Regions from separate parts of the Pseudoalteromonas sp. MEBiC 03485 genome, predicted to be linked through region 3. Evidence: predicted binding sites of a transcription regulator. Region 3 holds the regulator's gene; each other region holds the start of a gene.
The links. Region 3 encodes LexA, which represses DNA repair genes until DNA is damaged. Its sites were predicted from a motif close to TACTGTATNNNNATACAGTA; they were not measured.
Positions count from the first base shown of each region.

Region 1: the regulator LexA is predicted to act here: its motif matches at 2,883-2,902, upstream of uvrD (DNA helicase II).
Region 2: the regulator LexA is predicted to act here: its motif matches at 2,028-2,047, upstream of ruvC (crossover junction endodeoxyribonuclease RuvC).
Region 4: the regulator LexA is predicted to act here: its motif matches at 3,462-3,481, upstream of EVU92_RS15900 (YebG family protein).

Region 1 covers NZ_SGBT01000001.1:723,650-731,242, forward strand. Annotated here, with positions in the region: gene yrfG (GMP/IMP nucleotidase) at 1-587, shown strand, start outside; gene EVU92_RS03415 (dUTP diphosphatase) at 600-1,220, opposite strand; gene EVU92_RS03420 (peroxiredoxin-like family protein) at 1,332-1,961, shown strand; gene EVU92_RS03425 (YacL family protein) at 1,994-2,362, opposite strand; gene EVU92_RS03430 (hypothetical protein) at 2,484-2,708, opposite strand; gene uvrD (DNA helicase II) at 2,967-5,132, shown strand; gene EVU92_RS03440 (GNAT family N-acetyltransferase) at 5,110-7,179, shown strand; gene EVU92_RS03445 (ABC transporter substrate-binding protein) at 7,142-7,593, shown strand, end outside.
Region 2 covers NZ_SGBT01000001.1:2,997,590-3,005,182, reverse strand. Annotated here, with positions in the region: gene EVU92_RS13850 (FtsX-like permease family protein) at 1-1,959, shown strand, start outside; gene ruvC (crossover junction endodeoxyribonuclease RuvC) at 2,097-2,621, shown strand; gene ruvA (Holliday junction branch migration protein RuvA) at 2,623-3,243, shown strand; gene ruvB (Holliday junction branch migration DNA helicase RuvB) at 3,251-4,255, shown strand; gene tolQ (protein TolQ) at 5,195-5,899, shown strand; gene tolR (protein TolR) at 5,886-6,311, shown strand; gene tolA (cell envelope integrity protein TolA) at 6,313-7,251, shown strand; gene tolB (Tol-Pal system beta propeller repeat protein TolB) at 7,261-7,593, shown strand, end outside.
Region 3 covers NZ_SGBT01000001.1:1,146,225-1,153,817, forward strand. Annotated here, with positions in the region: gene EVU92_RS05325 (VOC family protein) at 1-90, shown strand, start outside; gene EVU92_RS05330 (hypothetical protein) at 65-790, opposite strand; gene EVU92_RS05335 (hypothetical protein) at 949-1,329, shown strand; gene EVU92_RS05340 (PaaI family thioesterase) at 1,337-1,774, opposite strand; gene lexA (transcriptional repressor LexA) at 1,936-2,553, shown strand; gene coxB (cytochrome c oxidase subunit II) at 2,991-4,133, shown strand; gene ctaD (cytochrome c oxidase subunit I) at 4,133-5,728, shown strand; gene EVU92_RS05360 (cytochrome c oxidase assembly protein) at 5,728-6,258, shown strand; gene EVU92_RS05365 (cytochrome c oxidase subunit 3) at 6,296-7,171, shown strand; gene EVU92_RS21880 (DUF2909 domain-containing protein) at 7,071-7,382, opposite strand; gene EVU92_RS05375 (SURF1 family protein) at 7,397-7,593, shown strand, end outside.
Region 4 covers NZ_SGBT01000001.1:3,461,717-3,469,309, forward strand. Annotated here, with positions in the region: gene EVU92_RS15870 (EAL domain-containing protein) at 1-231, opposite strand, end outside; gene EVU92_RS15875 (chorismate mutase) at 566-1,717, shown strand; gene dsbB (disulfide bond formation protein DsbB) at 1,845-2,363, shown strand; gene EVU92_RS15885 (DUF6170 family protein) at 2,363-2,665, shown strand; gene EVU92_RS15895 (helix-hairpin-helix domain-containing protein) at 2,995-3,288, opposite strand; gene EVU92_RS15900 (YebG family protein) at 3,535-3,837, shown strand; gene putP (sodium/proline symporter PutP) at 3,899-5,410, opposite strand; gene EVU92_RS15910 (HDOD domain-containing protein) at 5,780-7,003, shown strand; gene EVU92_RS15915 (VacJ family lipoprotein) at 7,069-7,593, opposite strand, start outside.

The DNA.
Region 1 (7,593 bases), 420 kb from region 3:
ATTACTTTTGGCTTACTGTTATTCCCGAGCAATATGCGCATAAACATAAAATCAGTTTAGACGAAGCAAAAGCTGACATTTTGCACCGTTATCAACAAGTTCACGGACAAATTAATTGGTACTGCTTAGATTATTGGCAACAGCAACTTGACTTACCAATTATGGCGTTAAAACGTGACATTCAACATTTAATCAGAATTCGTGAAGATGTTCCGCCATTTCTAACGGAACTAAGAAAAGCAGGCAAGCAATTGATCATGCTCACTAACGCACACCCAGATTGTGCCATGTTAAAGTTTGAACTAACTGCGATTGATAACTACTTAGATGGCGTGATCTCAACTCACCAATATGGCGTGAGTAAAGAGCATCAACCATTATGGCAACAAGTACACCAAGAATGGCAGTTTGATAAGGAACGGACTTTATTTGTGGATGACAGCCCGGCAGTACTCGATGCGGCAAAAGAGTTTGGTATTGGTCATATTCTTGCGGTTGCCAACCCAGATAGTCAGCAACCGCACAAGCAGTTCGATGGCTTTTTATCGACCATCGATTTTCGAGAGTTTATGCCCGTTATAAAATGAGCATAAACACGTTTATTTAGGGTAACGCTGCTCTAAGCCTTGGTATACAAGCTTTGCGAAATCCGCGTGCTCTGTATCTAGGCTTTTTACCACTTCAACTAGGTGCTCATTATCTTCTTGACCGTTCCACACTTTGATATAACTACCGTCTTTGTAGCCATGATCTTGGCGGAAAAAATTCAAAGTGTTTTTACCTACGTAACCACGGTATAAATCGTCGATATCCATACCGATTTGTGCCATACAACCAGCAAATGCAGCAGCATTAAAGCTCTTTTCAGCGACAGCTGAAGCAGCTAATAATTCGAGTGTTTGTTTAAAGTCATCAGCTTGAACTGGCGCACTTAACTCTGCTTCAAGTTGTGCTGCTAACTGCTCATAGCTGGTTTCACCATCGATACGTAAAGATAAACCGAAATGGAAAATATCAACTAACTCTAAAATAACTTGTTCAGTATCTGGAGTTTGTTTCTTCCACCACTTCCAACCATAGTGATCAAGCATTTCAGCACACTCAACCCAAATTGCACGATACCATTCAAAACCTTGGCTAAACCATTGCTCATGTACTTTGGTATTCATCGCATTTTGCATCTCGAGCATGACAACGAGTTTTTGTAAATTAGCAGACATTTTTTATCCCAACTTGCATTTTTTATTTGCCTATATATTACAGTAAAGATGAAATAAATACCGCAACAATCAGGTCATCTTTGCAGTTGATAAAAATAACCGAGGAAGCCCATGTTTAAATCTCTACTTATTAGCGCACTGTTTGTGCTATCAAGCCAAGTTGTTGCTGCAACTGCCTCTAATATTGCCGAATCTGCAGAGCAAGTCAGTCCATTATTACCAGGATTAGCGGTGCCAAATGTTGAATTAAAAGACCAATACGGCAAAACCGTCTCATTAAGTGAGCGCTTTAAAGAAAAAACCACAGTGCTGATTGTTTATCGTGGTGGCTGGTGTCCATATTGTTCAAAACAATTGGCCAGCGTACAAAAAATAGAGAAAGAATTAGCTAATTTAGATGCGCAATTAATTGCCGTTTCGCCAGACAGTCCTGAAAAACTTGCTGAAACAAAAATTACAGCTCCTAGCTATCAATTGCTTTCTGACGACAGCCTCACTTTGGCGCAAACGTTAGGTTTAGCATTTTACTTAGATGACAAAACAGCAAAGATTTACCGCAATAAGCTTGGGGTTAACTTTGTGTCGCTGGATGGTGAAGCGAAAGTAGCGTTACCAGTACCTGCAGTGTTTGTAATCGACACAAATGGGTTAGTTCATTTTCAATATGCTAACCCAAATTACAAAGTACGTTTAACAGAGGATTTATTACTAGCAGCTGTTAAATCAGTGAGCGAACAATAAATTAGCAAGGGATAAGCAGAACATGCTTCTGCTTATCGGCCTTGTGTAAATTCTTGCCAAGATTCAATTAAATCAACAAAGTCTTCAAAGCCGCAGCCACTGCACAGGCCTTCTTCTTCAAGCATTAAATCATCATCTTGGTAGGCAACTAAGTCTTCATTATCTTGATGTAATGCATGTGCTTCGAATAATGCTTCGTCTTTACTTAAGATCAAATCAATTTCTTGACCTTGTAAGGTTAAAGGCTCATGGCAGCTGTTAACCGCAGCGATCAAAGCTTGCACCATCGCTATTTTTTCTTTACCAACTTCTTCGTTTAGCCAACGGCCTATGATGGCATGTTCAGAAGAAATTTTAATGCGTAAACCGCTAATAGGGTCGCGGATAAATTGATATTCCATGGAGGGTACTCATAATACATTATCTGCTAATTATACCGTTTGCAGCTAAACGTGGCGAGTTTTGCAACCTTAAAACAACACGAGCGCCTAAGTGGCGCTCGTGTTTGTGCTATTTAAATAGCTAGAGTCGCGATTTGAAGCGTGCAGCATCAATAATCGCCCATAGGTATACGATTGGCAGTAAAATAAAACCAACTGCCACATAAATTAGTGCACCACTAATAACCCATGCTAAAAAGAATGCAATAGCCGCCATTAAACGACCTTGTACCAATTGCCCTAAACCAGGAAAAAAGATATTACATATTGCTGCGATTACATTACCGCCAGAACCTTGCTCTGCCATACTAACCTCTATAGTTTTTAATGATTATACTTTTAGTAAACATACTTTATGCCAACTTATTATGGCTTACAAATCAAAGCGTTAAAAAATAGCGTTTTTTTGATTTTAGTTCTTTTTGCTAAAAATCGGTCAAATTCACAATTTTTATTTACAATTTTAATGACTTGCCAAAATAGCTGTTTATAAAAACAGTATTTTATTTAGCCTTGCATAAACACCTGTTATACTCCACTCATTATAGATTGAAAAGGCGTAACGATGGACGTTTCTGAATTACTCGATGGCTTAAATGACAAACAACGGGATGCAGTCGCAGCCCCATTGCAAAACATGCTAGTACTTGCAGGTGCGGGTTCTGGTAAAACTCGAGTACTTGTTCATCGCATCGCATGGCTTATGCAAGTTGAGCAAGCTTCTGCATATAGCATCTTTGCGGTAACGTTCACTAACAAAGCCGCGAAAGAAATGCGCACCCGTGTAGAAGAAACGTTAAAAGCACCGGTTGGTGGTATGTGGATTGGTACTTTCCATGGCTTATCTCATCGTATTTTGCGCGCCCATCACCGTGAAGCGAACTTGCCTGAAAGCTTTCAAATCTTAGATTCTGATGATCAACAACGTATGATCAAACGCTTGCTTAAAGCGATGAACATCGATGACAAAAAGTGGCCTGCAAAACAGTTTGGCTGGTATATCAGTGCGAAAAAAGATGAAGGCCTACGTCCTAAAGACATTCAAGCCTACGATATTAACGAGCAAATGATGTTGAAAGTCTATGCTGCGTATCAAGAGGCTTGTGACCGCGCTGGTTTAGTCGACTTTGCAGAAATACTGCTACGCTGCTACGAAGTACTTAAGAATCATCCGACACTTTTACGTCACTATCAACAGCGTTTTGCCCACATGCTGGTAGACGAGTTTCAGGATACCAATACTATTCAATATGCTTGGCTAAAATTACTCGCGGGTAATACGAATAGTATTATGATCGTAGGTGATGATGACCAAAGTATTTATGGCTGGCGTGGCGCAAAAATTGAGAATATCAAACGCTTTTTAACTGACTTCGAAGCCGAAACCATTCGCCTTGAACAAAATTACCGCTCAACAGCAACCATTTTGAAAGCGTCAAATGCGCTGATCAAAAACAATGCTGAACGCATGGGCAAAAGCCTTTGGACAGACGGCAATGATGGTGAGCCTATTTCTGTTTATGCCGCTTTTAATGAATTAGACGAAGCACGCTTTGTTAGCAGTAAGCTACGTAGCTGGCTAAATGCAGGTAATGCATTACAAGACGCCGCCATTTTATACCGTAACAACGCGCAATCTCGTGTACTCGAGGAAGCAATGTTGCAAGAAGGCTTAAAATACCGCATATACGGTGGTATGCGCTTCTTCGAACGCCAAGAGATCAAAGATGCACTTTCGTATTTACGTTTAGTCGGTAACCGCCAAGATGATGCCGCTTTCGAGCGTGTTATTAACACCCCAGCACGCGGCATTGGTGATAAAACGTTAAGCCACATTCGTGATTGCGCGCGGAATGAGTCACTGCCGCTTTGGTATGCCGCAAAAGCAATTGTAGAGCAACAGCACTTATCTGGCCGAGCAGCGAGTGCAGTCACTAAGTTCTTAGAACTTGTTGAACATATCGAAGATAAAATCAGCGATCTGACCTTAGAAGAGCAAGCTAAATACGCCATTCAAACTTCTGGGTTAATGGCTATGTATCAAGCTGAAAAAGGTGAAAAAGGCCGTGCTCGCGTAGAAAACTTAGAAGAGCTTATTAGTGCGTGTGGCCAATATGAACTACCGGAAGATGAAGAATTCAGCTCGCCACTACAGGGCTTTTTGGCTTATACCTCACTAGAATCAGGCGAGGGCCAAGCCGATGAGCACGAAGACGCGGTTCAAATGATGACCCTGCACTCAGCAAAAGGCTTAGAGTTCCCGCTGGTATTTATGGTCGGTGTTGAAGAAGGCATGTTCCCGTCACAGCAAAGTAATGAAGAATCTGGCCGTTTAGAAGAAGAACGCCGCTTGTGCTATGTAGGTATGACTCGCGCAATGGAAAAACTATACATTAGCCACGCGGAAAGTCGCCGTTTATACGGACAAGAAAAATACCATAGTCCATCACGCTTTTTACGTGAAATGCCTGAAGACTGTATCGAAGAAATTCGTATTAAAACCCAGGTCTCAAGGCCACCTGCGGCAGGTCGCTTTAGTCCATCAGTGACGCATGCAGCATTTGAAGATAGCGGCTTTAACTTAGGACAACGTGTATTGCACGCCAAGTTTGGTGCAGGGACCGTACTCAATTACGAGGGTAGCGGCGCACAGTCACGTATTCAAGTGAACTTTGATGACTTAGGCAGCAAATGGCTTGTAACACAGTATGCAAGACTTCAAGCCTTATAATGAGTATATAACAGCACTGTGCAACGAGCTGACGATTGCAAAGCATCGCCAGCTTGTCATAGTGCAAGGAAGCGAAACTTGGTGCTATCAGTTTGCTAGCCAACTAGTGCTTAAAAATAGCTATGTTTTCAGCAGTAGCTCACAATTAGTGAGTAGTGAGTTTCCAAAACATGCTCACCAAATTCTTGGCCAAGAGTTTCAGCACGCAATTTTTGATGGTTTTAGCGGCTTATATGTCGATAAACTAGCAGCGCTTGCAGGTACCGTAAAAGCAGGTGGTGTACTGATATTATTACTGCCCAATGACAGTCATTGGCAAGACCCTGCACTAAGGAGTATTACCTCCTATGGCGAAGAGATTACACACAGTTTTTTTAATCAGCGTTTTTTCGCCAAGCTAAAGTTGCAGCCACATTATTTAACTCAGCATTCTCTCCCAGCTTACCAGCCGGTATCGCCAGCAACTGCTGAGATAAACTATCAGCAACAACAGCTATGTGTAGAGCAAATAATTAAAACCGCGACAGGGCGCGCTAATCGACCTTTAGTTATTAGTGCAGATCGAGGTCGTGGTAAGTCAGCCGCTTTAGGGCTTGCAGCAGCAAATCTTCAAGATAAGAAAATCCTTATTTGTGCAACACAAGCTAAAGCCGTACAAACAAGCTTTAAACATTTAGCCGCTAAGCTTGGTATCAGCAAAGAACAAAACTGTAAACAACTAGCTAACCTCAGCTATGTTGCGCCAGATACACTGTTAAACGAAAAACCAGACTGTGATCTGCTATTTGTCGATGAAGCTGCCGCTATTCCTGTACCAATGTTATTGCAGATCCTGAAAAATTACCCACGAATCGTATTTGCTAGCACTATGATTGGTTATGAAGGGAATGGGCGTGGTTACACGTTACGCTTTTTACATTATTTACGTAGCCAATTTAAATCACTAAAGACAATTACTTTGGGCGAACCAATTCGTTTTGCCAACCATGATCCGCTAGAAAATATCATACGTGAACTATTACTACTCGATGCAAAGTACCTAGACACACAAAGTAGTGAAGCATACAAATTTGAAAATATAAGCAAAGAACAACTTATTGATGATGAGCAGCTACTTAGCCAAATTATGGCGCTATTGGCGTTGGCTCATTACCAAACCACGGTTAACGACTTACGCCAATTGCTTGATGCCCCTGAGTTACAGCTATCTATCTGTAAACAAGAAAATGCGTTAAAAGCCGTTTGCTTAATTGCTATTGAGGGTGGCTTAACAGCAGAAATCGCAGAGCAAGTAATAAAAGGAAAACGTCGACCACATGGTCATTTAATGGCGCAAACTCTGACTCAATTGAGCCGAAATACAGAAGATTTGTGTAAACGCTCAGCGAGAGTGGTAAGAATAGCGGTCGCACCAGAGTCCCATCAACAAGGTATAGGTTCAGCCCTATTAAACTTTTGTGAGAACCAATTAAAAGATTGTAGTTATTTCGGAGCCAGCTTTGGGGCAAACGCTGCTTTAGTTAAGTTTTGGCAAAGTAATGGCTTTAATGTTGTTAAACTTGGATTTAGTCACGATAAAGCGACCGCGGAACATGCTGCCTTAGTGATGAAAACTTTAGATGAGCAAAGCAAAGATAGAGCTGCACAATTCATTGAAGAATTTAAACAAGACCTCTCTTTGCAACTACTCAGCCATTTTAGCTCACTTCCTTGGCAGCTTATTATGGAACTATTTAAAGGCCTCCCTAGAAGTGACTGTCCTGAAGGCTTAAATGAAAGAGCAGAACGGCTCTTAACAAGCGATATTAACCACTTTCAAGTACAGCCATTGCTATGGCAAATGATTTGGTGCACACCAATTAGTCTAAATTTATTAGATGAAAATACAAAATTCATCCTAATTCGACTAGTATTACAGCAAACCTCTGTAAATAGCTTGATCGAAGAAGCCGGTTTTACAGGTAAAAAAGACTTAGACTTAAAGTTCAAAACCGCAGTGCAAGGTTGGTATGCTCACTATAAATCTCTTCAAAATAACAGCCATTAAGTGTTTCTGTATATATACCTTACTGCTATCTCAGTTCGCTTTCGCTGAGCTTAAACAACCAACTATTAAACTTGGCATGTCTACAGCACTGACTGGACCTGCTAAGCAAATAGGCGAACAACTAGCGCTTGGCAGTAATATTTACTTCAATAAAATTAACAAAGAAAACGGTATTAATGGGCAAAGTATCGATCTAATATTAGCTGATGATGGCTATGAGCCAAAAAATGCCGTAGTGAATACCCGCGAGTTTTTATTTGACCAAAAGATCCATGCAATTTTTGGCTCAATGGGAACACCGACAGCCCATGCAATTAAACCCCTGCTAGATAGGCACCGCATTCCATTTCTAATGCCATTTACGGGCGCTGACTTTTTACATAACAGTTCAATGCCAAATGTATTTAACCTCCG
Region 2 (7,593 bases), 1.9 Mb from region 3:
AGCAGCCAGCGAATCTTAATTAATGAAGCAGACATAGCCGTTACAGAGGTAATTCAGCCGGGTAGTCGAGTGTTTTATCGTCAGCTTTATGCTGGCAGCAAAGACAATTTAGATACCTTCTATGCGTGGTTAAAACCACAAATGAAAGAAAACCAGCGTTGGTATGGTGTTAAAGACCGCCAGTCTCCTATTTCTAATAGTTTAAATCGTGCCGAGAGCTATCTATTGCTAGCTGGTTTACTTGGCATTATTTTAGCCGCTGTTGCTATTGCGGTATCGGCAAAACGGTATTGTGAGCGTCAATATGACTCGGTTGCCATGATGAAAACGCTGGGCGGAAGCCGCGCTATGATACGTAAAATCTATTTACTTCACTTGAGCCTTGTTTGTTCAATGTCGGTCATAGTTGGTTTACTGATTGGTTATGGCTTACAAGCAGTTGCAACAGATTATTTAGCACAAACCATGGGCACAGCACTACCAAGTGCATCTGCTAAACCGTGGATTATTGCTATTAGTACCGGCGTGATTTGTGCGGTAATGTTTTCTATTAAACCACTTCTCGATTTATTTGATATTCCTCCGCTGCGCGTGCTGCGCCGTAATTTAGGCGACCGTTTATTGGTTAGTAAAGTGCACTTGGCTATGTCGGCGCTTACTGTGTTTTTACTCATGTGGTTATTTAGTAATAACATCAAAATAAGTGCCATTTTGTTTCTTTCAACTGCATTTTTAATTGCGGTGTTATTTGCTTTATCAAAGGTTATTTTTGGCGGTGGTCGCAAACTCGGTTTAAGCCCAGGTAATAGTTGGTCACTGGCGATAGCATCAATTCAAAAGCGTGCCAACGTTAATGCCGTACAATTAATTAGCTTTGCATTGGCTATAAAATTGTTACTGTTTTTAATTGTATTGAAGAACGACATGATCTCGGATTGGCAGTCACAGCTTCCAGAAAATGCACCTAATTCATTTTTAGTGAACATTACTGAGCAAGAACTAGAACCTATTACTAGTTTCTTAGCGCAAAATGATATGCCAACGTCTGATTTTTACCCTGTTGTTCGTGGCCGTGTAAACGCCGTTAATGGTGAGCTGGTTGCCCGCGAAGTATCGCAAGAAGATAACGAAAAGAAAGACGAAGAAGCTCGCTCTGGCATTGGCCGTGAGCTAAATCTAACTTGGCGCAAGGACTTACCAAATCAAAACGAGCTTATCGACGGTACATGGTTTAGTGAAAACTCAGTGGCTGAGGCATCGGTTGAAGAGTCTATGCTTAAACGCTTAGATGTAAAAATAGGTGATACGCTTACTTTCTTAATAGGTGCACAGTCTTTCGATGCAAAAATTACCAGTGTTCGAAAAGTTAACTGGACGACACTCAAACCTAACTTCTTTATTATTTTAAGTCCTGATGTGCTAGCCAGTTTTCCTGCTACTTATATTTCATCGGTGAATGTAAAAGCGGATAAAAAACGCGAATTTAATGAGTTAATGCGTCAATACCCAACAGTGAATGTGATTGATGTTGAAAGCTTTATTAAACAGATTCGATCAACAATAGAGCAAGTATCGTTAGCGATTGGTTTTGTACTAGCAATTGTCGTTGCCTGTGGAGCTTTAGTGCTTATTTCACAAGTACAAGCAAGTTTAGGTGAGCGTATGCAAGAGATTGTCATCTTAAGAACTTTAGGTGCTAAAGGGCGTTTAATTAAAAATGCCACCTTATATGAGTTTTTACTATTAGGGGTTACGGCAGGCTTAGTGGCTGCCATTGTCAGTGACATCGCTCTGTTGATAGTACAAAAACAAATGTTCGATTTAGCTGGTAAATTCCATCCTCATATTTGGGTCATTGGCCCAGCAGTAGGAGGCTTATTTGTGGCATGTTTGGGTTATTTGATGATAGCGCGCACAATGCGAAAAAATACCCAAGGCTTATTACGCTCACTGGCATAAGATTCTAACTAAAAACGTGTTTATAAAATGCTCGCAATTGCGGGCATTTTTTATGAATTGCAATTGGTTACTGGTAATTTATACAGTGCTCTGGCATTATTAACACAGATAATAATGATAATAGATGGGTCAGTTAGTTGGCGATAATTTTAGGGATTGATCCTGGTTCACGGTTAACAGGGTACGGCGTGATTGCTCACCAAGGTGCTAAGTTCACTTATTTAGGAAGTGGTTGCATAAAATTGGCAGATCACGATTTTCCTGTTCGTTTAAAAATGATTTACCAAGGGATCAGTCAATTGGTAGAGCAATTCTCCCCAGACAGCTTTGCTATCGAAAAAGTGTTTATGGCACATAACCCTGATTCGGCACTTAAACTTGGTCAAGCTCGTGGCGCTGCCATTGTTGGCGCTTCAATGGCTGAGCTGCCAGTTTATGAATATTCAGCAAGGCAAATCAAGCAAGCTGTTGTGGGTAATGGCGGAGCCGATAAGTCTCAAGTACAGCATATGGTAAAGAATATTTTAAAGCTGCCTGGCACACCTCAAGCCGATGCCGCTGACGCTCTAGCAATTGCTATATGTCATGCACACTCAGAACAAAATTTAATTAAACTTGCGGGCAGTGCGAGCAAAACCGTAAGAGGACGATTAAGGAAGTAATATGATTGGTCGATTAAATGGCTTACTTGTTGAAAAACAGCCGCCAGAAATTCTTATTGAAGTAAGTGGTGTAGGCTACGAAGTGCAAATGCCTATGACCTGCTTTTATGATTTACCCGCAGTAGGTGAGCAAGCGATTATTTATACCCATTTTGTGGTACGTGAAGATGCCCAGCTATTATTTGGTTTTAACAATAAAACAGAGCGCGCTTTATTTAGAGAGCTATTAAAGGCTAATGGCGTAGGGCCAAAGTTAGGTCTTGCGATTTTATCGGGTATGTCAGCACAGCAATTTGTAAGTTGTGTAAACAATGAAGATGCAACCACACTGGTTAAACTTCCGGGGGTTGGTAAAAAAACTGCTGAGCGCTTAGTACTCGAAATGAAAGACAGACTGAAAGATTGGGGTAATGACTTATTTACACCATTTAGCGATAATGCCGTCATTGAGCCTGCAAGTGATGATACCCTAGTGGCAAATAATGCTGCCGATGATGCAGTATCTGCACTTGTGGCGTTAGGTTATAAGCTGCCGCAAGCACAAAAAGCGGTGAAAGCAGTGAACAAACCAGATATGACGACAGAGGTTCTAATTAAAGAAGCTCTAAAATCAATGTTGTGAGTAAACCATGATAGAAGCAGATCGCTTAATAGATGCGAGTGAACAAAGTAACGAAGACAGTGTTGATCGTGCCATACGGCCAAAACTGTTAACAGATTACACTGGCCAGCCGCATGTTAAGCAACAAATGGAAATATTTATCGAGGCGGCTCGCCATCGTGGCGAAGCCCTGGATCACCTATTAATATTTGGTCCACCGGGTCTTGGTAAAACCACACTTGCAAACATTGTTGCCAACGAGCTTAACGTTAATATTAAAACAACGTCAGGGCCAGTACTCGAAAAAGCTGGCGATTTAGCTGCTCTTTTAACTAACCTTGAAGAAGGTGACGTACTGTTTATTGACGAAATTCACCGCTTGAGCCCGCAGGTCGAAGAGATTTTGTATCCAGCAATGGAAGACTATCAGCTGGATATTATGATCGGTGAGGGCCCAGCCGCACGTTCAATTAAACTTGATTTACCGCCATTTACTTTAATAGGTGCGACAACCCGTGCAGGTTCACTCACCTCACCACTGAGAGACCGTTTTGGCATAGTGCAGCGTTTAGAATTTTATTCGGTTGAAGATTTATCAAAAATAGTTGCTCGTTCAGCAAGATTTTTAGATTTAACTATGTGCAATGAAGGTGCCACAGAAATAGCCAAGCGCTCACGTGGCACACCGCGAATAGCGAACCGTTTGTTACGCCGTGTTCGTGATTACACGCAAGTTAAATCTGACGGTAAAGTTAACGCATCGGTTGCAGAGCAAGCCCTCGATATGATTGATGTCGATAAAAGCGGTTTTGACTACATGGATAGAAAATACCTATTAGCTATTATCGAAAAATTTATGGGCGGCCCAGTTGGCCTTGATAACCTTGCAGCTGCAATAGGCGAAGAAAAAGAAACGATAGAAGATGTAATAGAACCGTTTTTAATTCAACAAGGCTTTATACAACGTACCCCGCGCGGACGACTTGTATCAGACATCGCTTACTTGCACTTTGGACTAACCCCAGATAAATAACAAAACTCAGGTTAGTTACAAAAGCTTTAAGTTATAAGTATTAAGCAGCTCGAGAGGGCTGCTTTTTAATAGAGATAAGTTGACTTTTTAAATGGCAATATAGATTTTACCGCATACCGCATACCGCATACCGCATACCGCATACCGCATACCGGCAAGAGTCATCTAACACCTGTAATTCACATGCTGTTAAGTTTTTGATAGGTATTCTCGTTGACGTTTGCGCAGGCAAAAAAAAGCCCGCATAAGGATGCGGGCAAACAACAAGTTGAAGGAAGTAATTCAGGGAACTACGGTCTACTAAAAGAAGGTTTTATCCTGATTTCAGTAAACCTAGAGCAATACGAAACTTCATATTGCTAAAAACGGAGCTTAATGAAAGAAACTTTCATGAGGTTGCTAGCTCGGTATAGGTAAATAATACGCAATGATGGATTTTTCTTCAAACTAGAAAAATTTAATTTTCAGATTAAAAAAACTAATGTGAGCAAAAAATTCTATTGTTTTCTTTTTGTTCGCTTTGTGGTTATTTTCTCTTTAACTGCATGAATAGAGTGGTTTTTATAAAATTCATATTCTGTATTCAGGATTAGTTTAAGTATTCTGTAGTAGATTTGCAAAAGTACTTTTGGGTGTTTATGCGTAATTTATGAATAAACGTCGTGTTTTTGATTGTTTTGGTTGCTTTTAAGCGTCACTCTAGTGACTTATTATTAAGGTAAAAATATGCATAAAAGTATTTGTAAAAATCAATCTGGCTAAAAAATAACTAAGCAAATTGCTTTTTACCGTTATTTGCCGCTAATTCACAGCAAGAGCGTTGTCAGTTCATAATTGACTAGATACACTAGTTATAACTTTTGGCCATGTTTGTGGTCAATAAATACAAGTGTAAAAAATATAACAAATTACATAGAAATCTATTTTTAGGAGTTTAACGTGGGATCAGGGCTTAACTTTTTAGATCTTATTCTAGAAGCCAGTGTACTTGTCCAGCTAGTAATGTTGGCATTAGTCGGCATGTCGGTAATGTCATGGGCAATTATTTTTCAACGTAAAAAAGCGATTTCTGATGCACTTAATGGCGCTAAGCGCTTTGAGCAAAAGTTTTGGTCAGGAATAGACTTAAGTAAATTATATAATGAAGTTTCAGCTCGTCCTGGTGGCGCATCAGGTGTTGAAGCATTATTCGTTGCTGGTTTTAAGGAGTTTGCACGACATAAGAAAAATTCACCGCAAAGTGCAAGCATCGTAATGGAAGGCACACATCGTTCAATGCGTGTGGCTTTGTCACGCGAAGTTGAAAAACTAGAATCAAGTTTATCGTTTTTAGCGACAGTGGGTTCAATTAGTCCTTATATCGGCCTTTTTGGTACGGTGTGGGGTATCATGAACGCATTCATTGCATTAGGTGAAGTTAAGCAAGCAACTTTACAAATGGTTGCGCCGGGTATCGCCGAAGCACTTATCGCAACAGCGATGGGTTTATTCGCAGCAATCCCTGCAGTTATTGCGTACAACCGTTTTGCAAATAAAGTAGAAAAGCTTGAAGGTAATTACATTAACTTCATGGAAGAGTTCGCCAATATTTTACACCGCCAAGCAGCTGCGCAAATAGAGGCTAAAGCGAATGTATCAGCGTAAGAAACGTCGCCCAGTAGGTGAGATAAATGTAGTTCCTTACATTGATGTAATGTTGGTACTACTTATTATATTTATGGCAACTGCACCACTTATTACTCATGGTGTAAAAGTGGACTTGCCGAAAATGGAAGAATCGGATCTTGTAGATACCAAAGATACACCACCTATCATTGCGTCAATTGATGCTGAAGGTAAGTACTATGTAAGTATCGGCACTGATCCAGAAGCTCCTATGGAAGCAATTGATGTAGCTGCTGTTATAAAATTACAACTTCAGAAAAACCCTGATACTCCGGTTATGATAAAAGGTTCTGGTCGTGTTTCTTATCAAGAAGTGTTGCTGTTAATGGACTTTTTGAAAAATGCCGGTGTGCCTTCAGTGGGTCTTATGACTGAGTCATTTGAGGGTTAGTATGCGTGAATCAGTAATAAAGTCGCTTCTATTGCACCTTGGTATTATTGTTTTCTTAGTCGTATCAGCGAACTTTCATATGCCAGCTCCTAAGGTAATGGAAGTGACATTGAATCCGGCTATGCCTGAACCAGAAAAAGCGGTTTCTGCAGTAACGGTTGATCAACAAAAGGTTGAGCAGAAAATTGCTGAACTTAAAAAGCAAGAAGAAGCAAAAAAACAAGCCGAAGCAAAGCGAATTCGAGATCTTGAACGTCGTGCAAATGACGCACGTAAGCAACGCGAAGCTGAAGACCGTCGTCTTAAAAAGTTAGAGCAACAACGCCGAGCGAAAGAGAAAGAAAAAGCAGAAGCTGAGGCTCAAGCGAAGAAAGCACGTGAAATACAAGAGAAAGAACGTGCCAAAGCTAAGCAAGCTGAAAAGCAAAAGCAAGAAGCTGAAGCCGCAGCAAAAGCCGCAGCTGAAAAACGTAAAGCTGAAGAAGATGCGTTAAAGAAAGCTGAAGCAGAGCGCAAGCGTAAAGCTGCTGAAGCTGAAGCTGAGCGTAAACGTAAAGAAGCTGAAGCAGAGCGTAAACGTCAGCAGGCATTGCAAGAACAAATGCTGCAAGAGCAGTTAGCTGCTGAGCAGGCTGCACGAAATAAAATACGTCAGCAACAAGTCTTGAGTGAAGTTGATAAATATAAAGCGTTAATTATGGCGCGTATTCAACAAACTTTACTTATTGATGAAAAAATGAAGAATAAGCAATGTCGCGTTAATATTCGCCTTGGTTTTAACGGGTTAGTAACTCAAGTAAAATCACTTGGTGGTGATAAATTAGTGTGTGAAGCTGCTCTTCGTGCTGTCCGTATGGCCGATACACTACCAGTTTCGCCTGATAAAGATGTTTTCGAGCAACTGAAAAATATTAACTTAACAATTAAGCCAGAATTCTAAAGGAATGATATGTTCAACCAGATAAAAACAGCATGTTTTATTGTATTACTGGGCTTTCATGGCATTGCCAGTGCTGCACTAGAAATTGTTATCACTGAAGGTATTGATGGAGCACGCCCAATAGCGGTTGTTCCATTTAAATACCAGGGCGTTGGTCCCATCCCTGAAAAATTGAGCACCGTTATTGCAGCTGATTTGATGCGTAGTGGTAAATTTAAACCTATTGATGTGACAAATATGCCTCAATTACCCGGCAAAGATGCTGATGTAGATTATGGTGCATGGGTCAATCAAGGTGTTGAAGCGGTACTTGTTGGTCAAGTTGAGCAACAACCGGGTGGA
Region 3 (7,593 bases):
CAAGGGTTAGAAATACAAAAAGCCGGTGACGCGAGTTTTATTATCACCGACCCAGATGGCAACCCTATTTTGATTGACCAGCACGTTTAGCAGGCTTTTTACGTTTTAAACGAATGTTCTGTAGCAATAAAATAATCCCCGTAATACAAAACAGTACGCTGGTGGCCGAAAAGCTAATTAGAAGTGGGTTATTAAAGTTTTCGCGCTCATCATAATCCATGATGTGTAGCATCCAGAAAAAGTCGAAAATGCGCCATAGGGAGCTGCGCACTGTAATGACTTTACCGGTTTGGCTATCTAAATATAAGGTTGTTGTCAGCCAATCATCAAAACTCACTTGCCAAACATTGGCCTTGTGAGCCACTTCTCTTGGTCCTTTGGTTAACAGCTGTGCTTGCGTGATATTTGCGTTAATAAGTAAGTGAGTTCTCGCGTTTTCAATTATTTGTGCTTTATTCGGCGCAGGCATTTTATCACCTGTTCTGCCATCAAAATTAAAGGAGCCGCTCGGTGCCGTGACTTCTATGATTGGCGACTCTAAAAAGTGGCTGTACTTGATACTTTCAATTTGTTCAAATTGTGCCGTTATTTTATCGATAGAAGCAGAGTAGTCTGACACTAAGAAAGGGTTACTTAGACTGCGATTTGCTAGATGTTTTCCATGCACTTTTTCAAGCGGCAATGAACTCATTACAAGCCCACCTAATAGCCAAAAAAAGATCTGCAAAGCAAGTAAATAGCCTAGCCATTTATGCCCTTTACGAGCATATTTGAACATGCGTTTATTCATTACCACCCCGTTATTATTGTTGTATGGGCGCTATTTTAGGTTGTTTAGCTGTATTGCCAATGCGGCAAAATGTCGCATTAACTGTATTCTAGATTTGGTATATATACAAAACTGAGTTAAAGTTTCAGTCGATATCAATAGAGGATAAAAACGAGAGTATGTCGGAAATTCAATTTTTAAATGTAGATCTGGAGCTTGAATCAAAGCACGATATTAGTGCGCTTGTTGCTGATTTGAAGAAAAACGCTATGGTTTTACATTATGACCAAGATGAATACCGTCAACTTGCACGCATTGAAGCAACTGCAGATATCAGCTCTCCAGACAAAGCGATTAACCAGCTTTGCGAATTAATTGAATCTTGCTCGCGCAATGCATTAAAGCAGTGGTTATCTTGTTCAAAACGTACATTTGATTTAGGTTTTGAATCGGGTAACTCGCCAAAGTGCTTTAACCAACCCCTGCATGCAGATACCTTGTTACGTATCTCAGCAATTGGCGCAGGGATTGAAATTACTATTTATCCAGTCGAAAAGTAAACTGAATTTAGCGCTCTACGACTGCTGCGGTCATTCTTGATACGCAGCACAGCTCCCCAGCAGCATTGGTAATTTTGATATCCCAAACAGAGGTGCGCTTACCTAAATGAAGTGGTCTGGCCGTTGCCGTTAATGTCCCTTTTCGAGACGCTTTTATGTGGTTGGCATTAATCTCTTGACCAACAGCATAGAATTTATTGAAATCAATCACAAAGTTGGCTGCATAGCTTGCCACTGTTTCTGCTAACACAACGTTTGCTCCGCCATGAACCATGCCCATAGGGTTATGGTGTTCAGGAATTGCAGGCATGGTGGCCACTAAATAATCATCGCCAATTTCAGTCACCTCAATACCCATCGTTTTCATTAAAGTGCCTTGCCCGGTTACTCCTTGTTCCAAGTCTTTACATTGCTCCAGCGTGATTGGATGGTGCCAAATACTCATTGTGTTTCCTTAACATGCGAATTAAAGCTAATACCTTATGGCATCTTTCATTGCGGTTCAATGTTAGTTTTGTAGCAATATGATGGAGTTAATTTAAATTTGCGATTTTCAAATAACTGTATATACTCACAGTTAAATGTACTGTATGGAAAACCAGTTGTATGCGCCCATTAACTAAACGCCAATCGCAAATCTTAGAACTAATTAAAGTCTTTATTAAAGATACAGGCATGCCGCCAACACGCGCTGAAATAGCTCAAACATTGGGTTTTAAAAGTGCCAACGCCGCTGAAGAACATCTAAAAGCACTGGCAAAAAAAGGCATGATCAAAATGAAGCCTGGAGCGAGTCGTGGTATTCAGTTGATTGAAGAAGATGAACCTGAGCAGTTAGGTTTACCTTTGATTGGCCGTGTTGCAGCTGGTGAGCCAATTTTGGCTCAGGAGCATGTCGAAAGTCATTGCCAAGTTGACCCTACGTTATTTAAACCAGCCGCTGACTTTTTACTACGTGTAAATGGCATGAGTATGAAAGATATTGGTATTATGGACGGTGACTTGCTTGCAGTACATAGAACGCAAGTTGCTGAAAATGGACAAGTTGTTGTAGCTCGAGTTGATGAAGATGTAACTGTTAAGCGGCTAGAAAAAGCAGGTCGGAAAGTACTTTTACACGCTGAAAACGAAGAGTTCTCACCTATTGAGGTTGACCTTGAGCATGAATCTTTCAATATTGAAGGGTTAGCTGTAGGAGTCATTCGTAACGCTGACTGGATGTAGTTGTCCCTTATTTGGTGCGCTAAATTGACTCAATTTGGTGCGCCATTGTGATTTTGCCACTTAATTAGGATTTGTGAATCCTTACTCTTTATTTAAAGCCTTATATGGCGCAGTTTTCCTCTCTTTTTGTATATTCTTCGTAAACCATAACATTAAATAACGCGCTGATTATAGTTGTTATTTCTGCACCAAAATAAACATTTATTATCACTAAAACTTGCTTATTGGTCATTTTTTAACTAATTGGTTAAAGCAATGTATTAACACCTGATTAATAAAAAGACACAAAAATGTGCGAGGTGTTAGACAGGGGGCCAGTATCATAAGTGAGTTAAAATGATACGTAGTCGCTCTGAACAATAAAAAAAACGAATGGGCACCTTGCTGTATCGCCTTTTCGCTTTGCGTCTTGCAATAGCATCTAAAGGAGCCGTCACATGGGTAAACTGCGTTACGCCTTGTGGCTTATATTGGTTGCACTCCCAGAAATTGTATTGGCAAATAGTCAATACAATATGCGAAAAGGGGTGACTGATATAAGTAATAATGTTTATGAGTTACACATGACGATATTTATTATCTGTTGTGTAATCGGCATCATCGTATTTGCGGTGATGTTTTGGGCTTTAATACACCACCGTAAATCTAAAGGGGCCAAGCCTGCCCAATTTCATGAAAGTACAAAAGTTGAAATACTTTGGACTGCCATTCCATTTGTCATCTTAATAGCCATGGCTGTGCCTGCCACAAAAACTCTCATTGCTATGGAAGATGCCTCTAAAGCTGATATCACAATTAAAGTGACAGGCTCGCAATGGAAGTGGCATTACGAATATATGGGTGAAGATATAGCCTATTACTCAATCCTATCTACACCAAAAGATCAAATAGACAATCAGGCAGAAAAAACGGAGCATTATTTGCTTGAGGTAGATAAACCGCTAGTGCTTCCTATCAATAAAAAAGTCCGCTTTTTAATGACCTCAGACGATGTTATTCATTCGTGGTGGGTTCCTGATTTTGCAGTTAAAAAGGACGCAAACCCGGGATTTATCAATGAAGCGTGGACACGTATTAACGAACCAGGTGTTTACCGTGGTCAATGTGCAGAACTATGCGGTAAAGATCATGGTTTTATGCCTGTTGTGGTGAAAGCCTTACCTGAAGATGAATTTGCTAATTGGCTTGCAGATGCTAAGGAAGAAAAGGCTAATGCAGCAGCCGCTGATGCTGCTTTGCTTGATCAAACATTACCTAAAGAAGAGCTTATGGCCTTAGGTGAGCAAGTGTATATGGCAAGTTGTGCTGCATGTCACCAGCCTACTGGTATGGGCTTACCAGGCGTGTTTCCTGCACTTAAAGGCAGCCCCATTGTATTAGGTGATGTAAAAGATCACATAGATATCGTGTTACATGGCCGCCCTGGTACGGCGATGCAAGCGTTTGATAAGCAGCTTTCAATTAAGCAACTTGCTGCGGTTATTACCTATAAGCGAAATGCATGGGGTAATGATACCGGCGATGTGATCCAACCGAGTCAAATTCAAGCCGCGATTGATGCAGCAGCGGAGGCGAAATAATGAGTAACGTTATTAATGAGCAAGCAACTGGGCATGCGCATCACGACCATCATCATCCTGCTAAAGGTTTTAAGCGTTGGCTTTACACCACCAATCATAAAGACATCGGGAGTTTATACCTGATTTTTTCTCTTACCATGTTCTTGATTGGTGGAGCGATGGCTATGGTGATCCGCGCTGAACTATTTCAGCCAGGATTACAGTTAGTTGATCCGCACTTTTTTAACCAAATGACCACGGTACATGGTTTGATCATGGTGTTTGGCGCCGTTATGCCCGCATTTACTGGGCTTGCTAACTGGATGGTGCCTATGATGATTGGTGCACCTGATATGGCACTGCCACGCATGAACAACTGGAGCTTTTGGATATTACCTTTCGCATTTTTAATCCTGTTGGCTTCGTTACTGATGCCAGGTGGTGGTCCTGCGTTTGGCTGGACATTCTACGCACCACTCTCCACCACTTATAGTAACGATAACACTGCACTGTTTGTATTTGCCATACATATCATGGGTATTAGCTCAATTATGGGGGCGATTAACGTTATCGTGACTATCGTCAATCTAAGAGCGCCGGGTATGACTTGGATGAAGCTTCCGCTATTTGTTTGGACTTGGTTAATCACAGCATTCTTATTGATCGCAGTTATGCCTGTTTTAGCTGGGGCTGTCACTATGGTGCTGACAGATAAATACTTTGCAACAAGCTTTTTTGATGCGGCAGGTGGTGGTGATCCTGTGATGTTCCAGCACATTTTCTGGTTCTTCGGTCACCCCGAAGTGTACATCATGATTTTGCCAGCCTTTGGGATTATTTCGACTATTGTGCCGACCTTCTCACGAAAAAAGTTATTTGGCTATGCTTCTATGGTGTATGCAACCTCATCCATTGCGCTGCTGAGCTTCATCGTTTGGGCACATCATATGTTTACCACAGGCATGCCTGTAGCCGGCGAGTTGTTTTTCATGTACGCCACAATGCTCATTTCGGTGCCAACGGGCGTTAAAGTGTTTAACTGGGTAGCCACCATGTGGCGCGGTTCAATTAGCTTTGAAATTCCGATGATGTTTGCCATCGCCTTTATTGTGTTATTCACCTTAGGTGGTTTCTCTGGCTTGATGCTTGCCATTACACCGGCAGATTTCCAGTATCACGATACCTATTTTGTGGTGGCACACTTCCATTATGTGCTCGTGACAGGAGCCGTGTTCTCAATTATGGCGGGAGCCTATTATTGGTTACCGAAATGGACTGGCAACATGTACAACGAAACGCTGGCGAAATGGCATTTCTGGCTATCGCTAATCAGTGTCAACGTGCTGTTCTTCCCTATGCACTTTGTTGGCCTTGCCGGTATGCCGCGTCGTATTCCTGACTATGCTCTGCAATTCGCTGACTTTAACGCCATTATCAGTATTGGTGGTTTTGCATTTGGCTTATCACAACTATTGTTTGTGTTGGTGGTATTTAAATGTGCTAGAGGTGGCGAAAAAGCGCCTGCCAAAGTATGGGATGGAGCTGAAGGTTTAGAGTGGGAAGTAGATTCTCCAGCGCCTTACCACACTTTTGAAACACCGCCGGAGATTAAGTAATGAACCATGCACCTTTGCTAAAAAAACTGCTGATTACATGCTTGCTCATGTTCGCATTTGCTTTTGCAATGGTGCCGCTTTACGACGTGTTTTGCGACGTTACAGGGTTGAATGGTAAGCCATCATTAGAAAAAGCGAGCGCGAGTGAATCAATAAATACACAGCGTCAAGTTGATGTCAGCTTTACCACTCACGCTCAAAGCGGCGCGCCATTTAAGGTGCAGTCTGAGCAATACAGCGTGGCGGTACAACCTGGTGCCATGCGTGAAGTTAAATTCTCAGCAAAAAACACCAGTAATGAAGACAAAGTCATGCAAGCAATTCCATCGGTATCACCGGGAAAAGCGGCAAAGTATTTACATAAAATCGCCTGTTTTTGCTTTGATCAGCAGCCAATGAAAGCCGGTGAAGAAATGGAATTTACCTTGTTGTTTTATGTTGATACTGAGTTACCCGACGATGTTGAGGAACTGACATTGTCGTATACCGTGTTTGATATTAGCGGGCATGTTGTGGCTAAAAACGATTAAAAGCCGCCAAGCTAATTGCTAATTGGGAGCAAACAAAATGAATCAAAACTACGAAAAATACTATGTTCCAGCACAAAGCCCTTGGCCAATAGTGGGCGCCATCGCGATGTTTTTAATTGCTGTCGGTGCTGGTTTAACTGTGATGCAAGTCAGTGGTGAAGGCAGTAATGGCCAGTATGTATTGTATCTTGGCATTGCCATATTAATTTATATGGTTTTTAGTTGGTTTAAAAACGTTATTGAAGAGTCTCATAAAGGGCTTTACTCAGCACAAATGGACCGCTCATTCCGACAAGGTATGAGCTGGTTTATATTCTCTGAGGTCATGTTTTTTATGGCATTTTTTGGCGCTCTTTTTTACGCTCGAATGATTTCAGTGCCTTGGCTTGGTGGCGCAGGCAATAATGCCATGACCAACGAAGTACTCTGGCCAACCTTTGAAGCTGTATGGCCGCTGTTAACCACTCCATCGGGCGAGACAACACAGGCTATGGGCTGGCAAGGTCTCCCCCTGATCAATACGCTTATTCTACTTACCTCTTCGGTCACAATTCACTTTGCTCATGTTGCTATGGAAAACAATAAGCGTGGCGCTCTTAAGGTGTTTTTATCTTTAACCGTGCTATTAGGTGTGATTTTCCTTGGCTTACAAGTTTACGAGTATATGCATGCTTATCGTGATTTAGGGTTAACCCTTGATGCGGGAGTGTACGGAAATACCTTTTTCTTGTTAACAGGCTTCCATGGTATGCACGTGACTTTAGGAACCATCATTTTATTCGTGGTTTTGCTAAGAATTTTTAAAGGTCACTTTACGAGTGAAAAGCATTTTGCCTTTCAAGCAGCCGCTTGGTATTGGCACTTTGTTGATGTGGTGTGGTTGTGCTTATTTGTATTTGTGTACGTGCTGTAGCTTTGTGAAGCGGCGACGGGTTTGTATGTATAAATCCAAGCTTTAACGCGGCAATGATAAGGATCAGCACAATACCTGAAAACAGCACTCGACGACCTAGGTAATGCGACATAGGTTTCGAGTGCTCTTTTGCTGACATCATCACAAACAGCGCTCTAAATAGGTTGAACAGAATATAAAGTAATAACAAAACAATAATGATTTTAATCATATTAGGTAATCCAAATGCAGTTAATTTTATGGCGTAAACAAAAGCTTAGCTCAATTATCGCAATTTGCGTTGTGATACTAGCAGTGCTTATTTGTTTACGACTAAGCGTTTGGCAATACCAACGAGGCGAGCAAAAACAGCAGCAACTAAGCCAGTTGGCCGTTTCGAAAGAACAAGGAATTTTGAGCTGGCAAGCGCTGCAAAGTCTACC
Region 4 (7,593 bases), 2.3 Mb from region 3:
CTCAGCGATATTTATTTTAGTTTTAATCAGGCGGTTAAATTGACGACTCAAGCGTTCACTCGAGTGTTTTAAAAGTTCATGCTCTTCAAAAACAAGCTGTTTTTCTTCAGATTTAAGCATCAAAGCCGCAGCACATATACCTGCAATCAAACAAATCGCAGAGATCAGCAGCGACAATTTCATACTTAATGAATTCACACCAAAACGTGATGGCGGTCGTCGATACACCACAGGACTACCTTATTAATAATTGTTATTATTTATTGTGCAAAAACAAATATACCAGATTCATTTTTATATTTATAAATTTTTTATGAAGATTAATGAATTTTCTGAATAAACACATATGATTTCAAAATTAGCCTCGATAGGCGGTTGACTTTACATACAAGTGTTTTTACATTAACTCAATGAAACAAATTATCTCTCGCACTTACTTTTCGTTTTTTAGCTTCTTTAAATAGAGGAGGCTTAACTGTTTGCGAGATAAATTCACCGAATAGCTAAAGCCTCCCACTTGGGAGGCTTTTTTGTTTGCGCACTGTTTTGGAATGAGGAAACCAACATGAGCATTGATACATTAAATGCGTTACGACACGATATTAATGAAATAGATTCCGACTTACTTGTCTTACTGGCAAAAAGACGTCGTATCAGCCACAGCGTGGTTGAGTACAAGATAGCCAATAACAAACCAATTCGCGATGAGGCTCGCGAACAAGCATTACTCGAAAAGCTCATTAGTTATGGAAAATCATTAGGTCTTGATGCGTACTACATTAATAACGTGTTCCAAACCATTCTTGAAGATTCTGTTCTAAACCAACAAGCGATGTTGCAAAAAAACCTTAACCCAGAAGCCATGAGCGAAAGTCATCGTGTTGCTTATTTGGGTGGTCAAGGTTCATATAGTCAATTAGCCTGTCATAAATATTTCAGCCGCCGCCCGGGTAAAGTAATTGAAATGGGTTGTTCTAGCTTTGACCAAATCACCGGTAAAGTAGAAAGTGGCCAAGCTGATTTTGGTTTATTACCCATTGAAAACACCAGTTCTGGTAGTATCAATGAAGTATTCGATTTATTACAGCACGCTCAAGTATCAATTGTTGGTGAAGTGACGCACAGCGTTGAACACTGTTTATTAGCGATGCCTGGTACTGAGTTATCTCATATCAATAAAATATTTGCTCACCCACAGCCTTTTGCTCAATGTAGCCGTTTCATTCAGGGCTTAGGTGACATTCAACATGAAACCTGTGATTCAACTTTCCATGCATTGCAATCAGCAGTTGAAACCGCAAACAGTGCCGCTATCGGCTCTGCACAAGCAGGGAAAAACGTCGGTTTAGAAGTGGTTAAATCAGGCTTGGCCAATCAAAGTGAAAACCATAGCCGCTTCATTGTAGTAGCCCGTAAACCTCTTCAAGTGTCGAAACAAATCCCAACCAAAACGAGTTTAATTATGGCCACCAAGCAACAAGCGGGTTCGTTAGCTGACGCCTTAATGATTTTTAAACATCACAAAATTAACCTTGTAAAACTAGAGTCACGTCCAGTACCTGGAAACCCTTGGGAAGAAGTGTTTTATGTAGATCTCGAAGCAAACCTTGATGACTTACATGTTAAACAGGCACTAGAAGAGCTAAAAGAACATACTCAGTACACCCGTGTACTTGGTTGTTATCAAAGTGAGTCTTTGCAAGCTGTAAGTGTTTAACTGACGATCATTACTGATTAATGAAAGGAGCCGCTTGGCTCCTTTTTCGTATAATTTCATCTTAGATACTTGCACCCACAGCCCCGTCTAAGCATAATCTTGAAAACAATTTCAAATTGGATCATTCATGAATTGGTTAGCAGAATTAGCAACTAAAAGAACACCTTGGTTATTATTAGCATTTATTTCACTAGCGTTTGAAGTCACTGCGTTGTTTTTTCAATACAGCATGGGACTTGAACCATGTATTATGTGTATTTATCAACGTACCGCTGTTTTAGGCTTACTTGCAGCAGGTGTGATTGGAGCGATTAACCCGCAAAATATGGTTGTTCGCCTTGTTGCATTTGCTACTTGGGGTATCTCTGCAATCTGGGGTTACTTTATTGCTAAAGAACACATTGCAATGCAAAACAATACCGACCCTTTTGCATTTAGCTGCGCATTTGAGCCTAATTTCCCAAGCTTTATGCCACTGCATGAATGGATCCCTAGCTTTTTTGCAGCCACTGGCGATTGCGGCAATATTGATTGGCAATTTGCATCAATGAGTATGCCTGCATGGATGGAGATTATTTTCGCTGCGTTTTCAATAGTCTTTGTAGCCGTTTTATTTAGCCGTTTAGTAACTAAAAAGTCGTTATAATGATTTATTTTTTTACTAGTCAAATCCCTGCTTTAAAAACTTTTAAAGTAAGGCAGCGCCAGCAAATAATTGCACTTGCTCTGGCTCATTTAAGCCCAAGTAAAAAGATTATTTTATCGGTGTGTAAGCTTGCCTTTCTTGCGCCATTATTTTTAGGTTTAGCCTACTTTGAAGGCTGGATGCTGTTACCTTGGTTATTATTAGCAGGCTTAAGTTACCCACTTATCACAACACCTATCGAAAATTTGTTCGCACTAGCGCATTTAGACAAAGCTATCAATGAATTTAAACAGGGCGAATAACGCCCTGTTTAGGGCGTGTTGACCTTTGTGGATTAAAGTTTGTTCACTCTAAGGGCAATTTAATCGCGGCGCGAGATTTGTAACCTAGTGGACTAAGTAAAAATCGAGCAAAGCTACCGCGTTCTGCCCACGCCCTTTAGCTTCATCTATTTAAGTAATAAAAAGATAATCGCCCCTAGGAAGAACCCAAAAGTCAGCGCGTGTTTGGTATGGATGCTGCGTTATCGCCTATTTATGTTGAACAACCACACGACATAGGCTCTGCCTTGCTTAAATACCAAACATACTGCTGCAAAATCAATCACAATAGGTCAACACGCCCTAGTCTTTTAAAGCGTAATTTTCCCCTCAAGTTTAGCAAATACCTTATCGCCTATTCCTTTTACTTCTTTTAATTGCTCTACCGACTTAAACGGACCTTGCTTATTGCGATGCTCAACAATCGCTTTAGCTTTAGACTCACCAATACCCGGTAATTGAGTAAGTTGATCGATGCTAGCTTTGTTAATACTGAGCTTTTGCATTTTAACTTGTGTTGCTTCGGTTGGTTTTACGGCGAATGCCGGTGTTGTAGGCAGTAACGCAATACTCGTGGCAAGTAAAAGACTTGATAGTAATTTCATAATTTCCTCCGTGATGTCCCTCTTAGACAGGTAGTTAGCTATTACCCAACACTCACTCCATCGCTTGTGTTTAACTTTGGGTAACAATATAAATAAAGCTAATGCCCCTATTATTGTCAAATTTGTTCCATAAAAAATTTCTTTAGATACTTGCAAAGTAAGGCCCGAAGCATTACTGTATATAAAAACAGTAATCAAAGTGGCGATTTTACGCTGCAAATGCCACGCTTAAATGCAGGAGAAATCATGGCTGTTGTTGTTAAATATGTTGTAGAAAGAAACGGAGTCGAGCGCATGACGTTTACTACTAAGAAAGAAGCTGATGCGTATGACAAAATGCTCGACATTGCTGAGTCATTAGAATTAATGCTTGAAAAAGTTGATGTACCATTAAGCGAGCAACAAATTGAATCACTAGCGCTTGAAATGGCAAAAGAAAAAGACCAATTTATGGCTGTACTTAAAGGTGCAAAAGAGGTTCCTGCGAAGCCTAAAAAAGCAAAATCAGACGATAACGTTGCAGATATAAAAGAAAAAGCTGCAAGCTAAGCATTGGTTATAAAATTAAAAAAGGGCAACAAATGTTGCCCTTTTTTGTGCTTACTCAAAACTAAAGTGATGACTCAACTTCATCAAATAAATCTGTAATTTCTTTTTTCGGCTCAGTCGTCATTAGGCTCACAACAATAATGGCAATCGTTGATAAAATAAAGCCAGGGACAATCTCATAAATAATTGCACTTAGCGATTGGCCATCGATCTTAATTGGCGCGTAAATCCAAAACAGTACTGTTGCAGCACCGACAACCATACCACTGATAGCGCCTTGTAAGTTCATGCGCTTCCAGTAAAGGCTAAGTAGTACTAATGGACCAAATGCAGCACCGAAACCAGCCCATGCATTACTTACTAAATCCAAAATAGAGCTATCGCGGTCATACGCTAGGTAAATAGCAAACAGAGCAACCAAGATAACACTAATACGACCGACTAATACTAGCTCTTTTTGAGAAGCACTTCGGTTTAAATAAATCTTATAGAAGTCTTCTGTTAGAGAGCTTGAACACACTAATAATTGCGATGAGATGGTACTCATAATCGCAGCTAAAATAGCAGCCAATAAGAAACCAGCAATTAGAGGATGGAAGATAAGTTCAGACAATACCAAGAAAATAGTTTCTTTATCATCAATTGGCATTTGGTTTTCAAGCATATAAGCAGCACCAAATAAACCTGTTAACACAGCACCAATTGCTGAAAGTGTCATCCACGACATCCCCACACGTCGCATAGTTGGCATATCTTTAACTGAACGCACAGACATAAAACGAACAATAATATGCGGCTGTCCAAAATAACCAAGACCCCATGCCATTGCAGAGATAATAGCAATCGTCGAACCACCAGCAAACCAGTCCATCATATTCAGTGCATGAATTTCAGTTTCTTTTGGTGAGCTTAACAATAAATCATAGCGTGCATTGGCGAGTGTATCCATGAATGGTTGATCAAGCATAGTATATGTCGCAATTGGTACTGCAAGCAGCGAGATAAACATGATACAGCCTTGAACAAAGTCTGTAAGGCTTACTGCTAAGAAGCCACCAAACAAGGTATATAACACTACAACGCCAGTTGTGATATACAGACCCATTTCATAGCTCATATTAAATGAGTTTTCGAATAACTTACCACCCGCGACAACACCTGATGAAGTATACAAGGTGAAGAAAACAATGATTACTATCGCAGAAATAACACGCAGTATATTTTTATTATCATCAAAGCGGTTTGCGAAATAATCTGGAATGGTGATTGAGTCATTCGCTTTCTCAGTATAAACACGTAAACGAGGCGCTACTAAGAAATAGTTAGCCCAAGCACCGAGTACTAGACCTATAGCAATCCAAACTTTGCTTAAGCCGAACAGATACATTGCACCTGGTAAGCCCATTAGCAGCCAACCACTCATATCTGATGCACCTGCTGAAAGCGCAGCAACACTTGGTGATAAATTACGACCACCTAGCATATAACCTGATACATCGTCTGTGGATTGCTTATAAGCGTATAGCCCAATCCCCAACATTACGATGAAGTACAATGCTAACGAAATTATCATTCCTGTTTCCAAATTAGCCTCCAATAATTGTTTAATGTTGGCTTTTAATCCGAATAATGACTCGCAAGTTACTTAATTTTAAGACATTATTGGGGTAAAAACCGATATCACTCATGACTATAACATGCTTCTACCCTACAACTCCAATCAAGCCGTTCAGTGGCAGGTTTACAATTACAACCTTTTCATAACAAAAATGTGATATTTAATCGCTAGTTATAGAATTTCATTACAATTTATCCTAGTCTTAGGATCACAGAAAATCAGTATTTATCCTCAAAAATGAATATTTAATTAATGCTATTTTAGGCACGATGACTTATATTGCTCATGGATAAATGAATTAACCGAAGTGGACTTGCTAGGACTATGTATTTTTACGCTGCACGCCAACCTATTTTAGATAAGGAAAAGAAACTTGTCGGCTACGAACTCTTGTTTAGGGATGGCGTAGATAACGTTTTTCCTGATATTGACGGTGATGAAGCGACATCTCGACTCATTGAAGGTAGTCAGTTCAATTTTGGTTTAGAAGATTTAACGGATAACAAACCAGCCTACATTAATTTCACTTTAGAGACACTCCAAAAAGGCTACCCACTTTTACTGGGTAAAGAGCAAGTAGTTGTCGAAATTCTTGAAACGATTCAACCGGGTAAACGTTTACTAGCAATGGTTCAAGATTTAAAAGAGCGCGGATATACGCTTGCCCTTGATGATTACATACACCAACCTGTTTGGCGCCATTTTTATCCGTATATCGATATTATCAAAATTGACTTTTTAACCTGTGATAAAGAGTCTATTGAATCCGTCGTTGAGGCAATCAAACCTCACCCGCACATCAAGTTACTCGCCGAGAAAGTTGAAACATACGAAAAATACCAACTTGCTTTGGACATGGGGTTTAGCTATTTTCAAGGCTTTTTCTTTTCAAAGCCTGAAATGGTGCAAAGTAAAACTTTACCACCTTCTGAGATGGCTCTTGCCGAGCTTTTATACGAAACCTCAAGTATTGATTTAAATCTCAGAAAAATCACCGAGGTATTTGAACGAGACGTTAACTTATCTTACAAGTTGTTACGCTATTCAAACTCAGCAGCTTTCAAACGCAGAGCTGAAATTAGCACGATAAAACAAGCGCTGATTGTTTTAGGCAGTGAAGAAATCAAACGTTTCTTATCACTTTTATTTGCTGCACAAGTTGCGGCAGATAAACCTGCAGAGCTGATACGTTTATCACTAACCCGCGCCCGTTTTGCTGAGTTATTAGCAATAAGCCATGGCAAGTTACGTGATACGGGTATGGCATTTTTAACCGGTATGATGTCGTTAATGGACGCTATCCTCGATGAAGATATGCCAAGCGTAATGGGTAAACTTCCTCTTACAAATGAAATCAAAGGTGCTTTGCTTCATGGTGAAGGATTACTAGCGACTTATTTACGCTTAGTAAAATTTTATGAACAAGCTGAGTGGGATAAAGCAAAGGATATTCAAGAAGAACTCGGTCTTAAACCCGAAGAAGTACCTGATGCTTACCACGATGCATTAAGCTGGTCTAATGAACAAATGGGTGTATTTGGAGATTAACTTCCCCCATATAAACATAAAAATGCCAGCAATTGCTGGCATTTTTATTGGTTTGATTTTTTAGGTTAGAGATTTTCTAGGAAATCTTCATCAAAATCATCGGGTTCTTTTTCTACTGGTGGATTACCATCATGTAGCTCATATAATTGACGCTGGAAGTAGATATCCTTCATAAAAATGTAAGGGTCTAACGACTCATTTAATAAGCTCTCTTGCGGCATCAACGAGGCACGTGCTTCAACGGCTTTTAGCGCAAATACCAGAATAGTCTGTGGTGTGGTTAGGGTAATTTCAGGTAGAACGAAGTTATCTACCACATCACCAGTTAGATTTCGTGCTGTACTTGGCCCCATACCTGGGATCATTAAATAAGCACCATCACCGACTCCCCATACACCTAGGGTTTGACCAAAATCTTCATCGACAATTTCTAAACCAAGCGATGAGGCTACATCAAATAAGCCAAGTAGACCTACCGTAGAGTTCACTAGAAAGCGCGCTAAACTAATACCCATATTACCTGGTTTACCCTGCAGACCAGCATTGACCATATCTGTCGGCGCTGTAATGTTATCAGTAAAATTAACAAT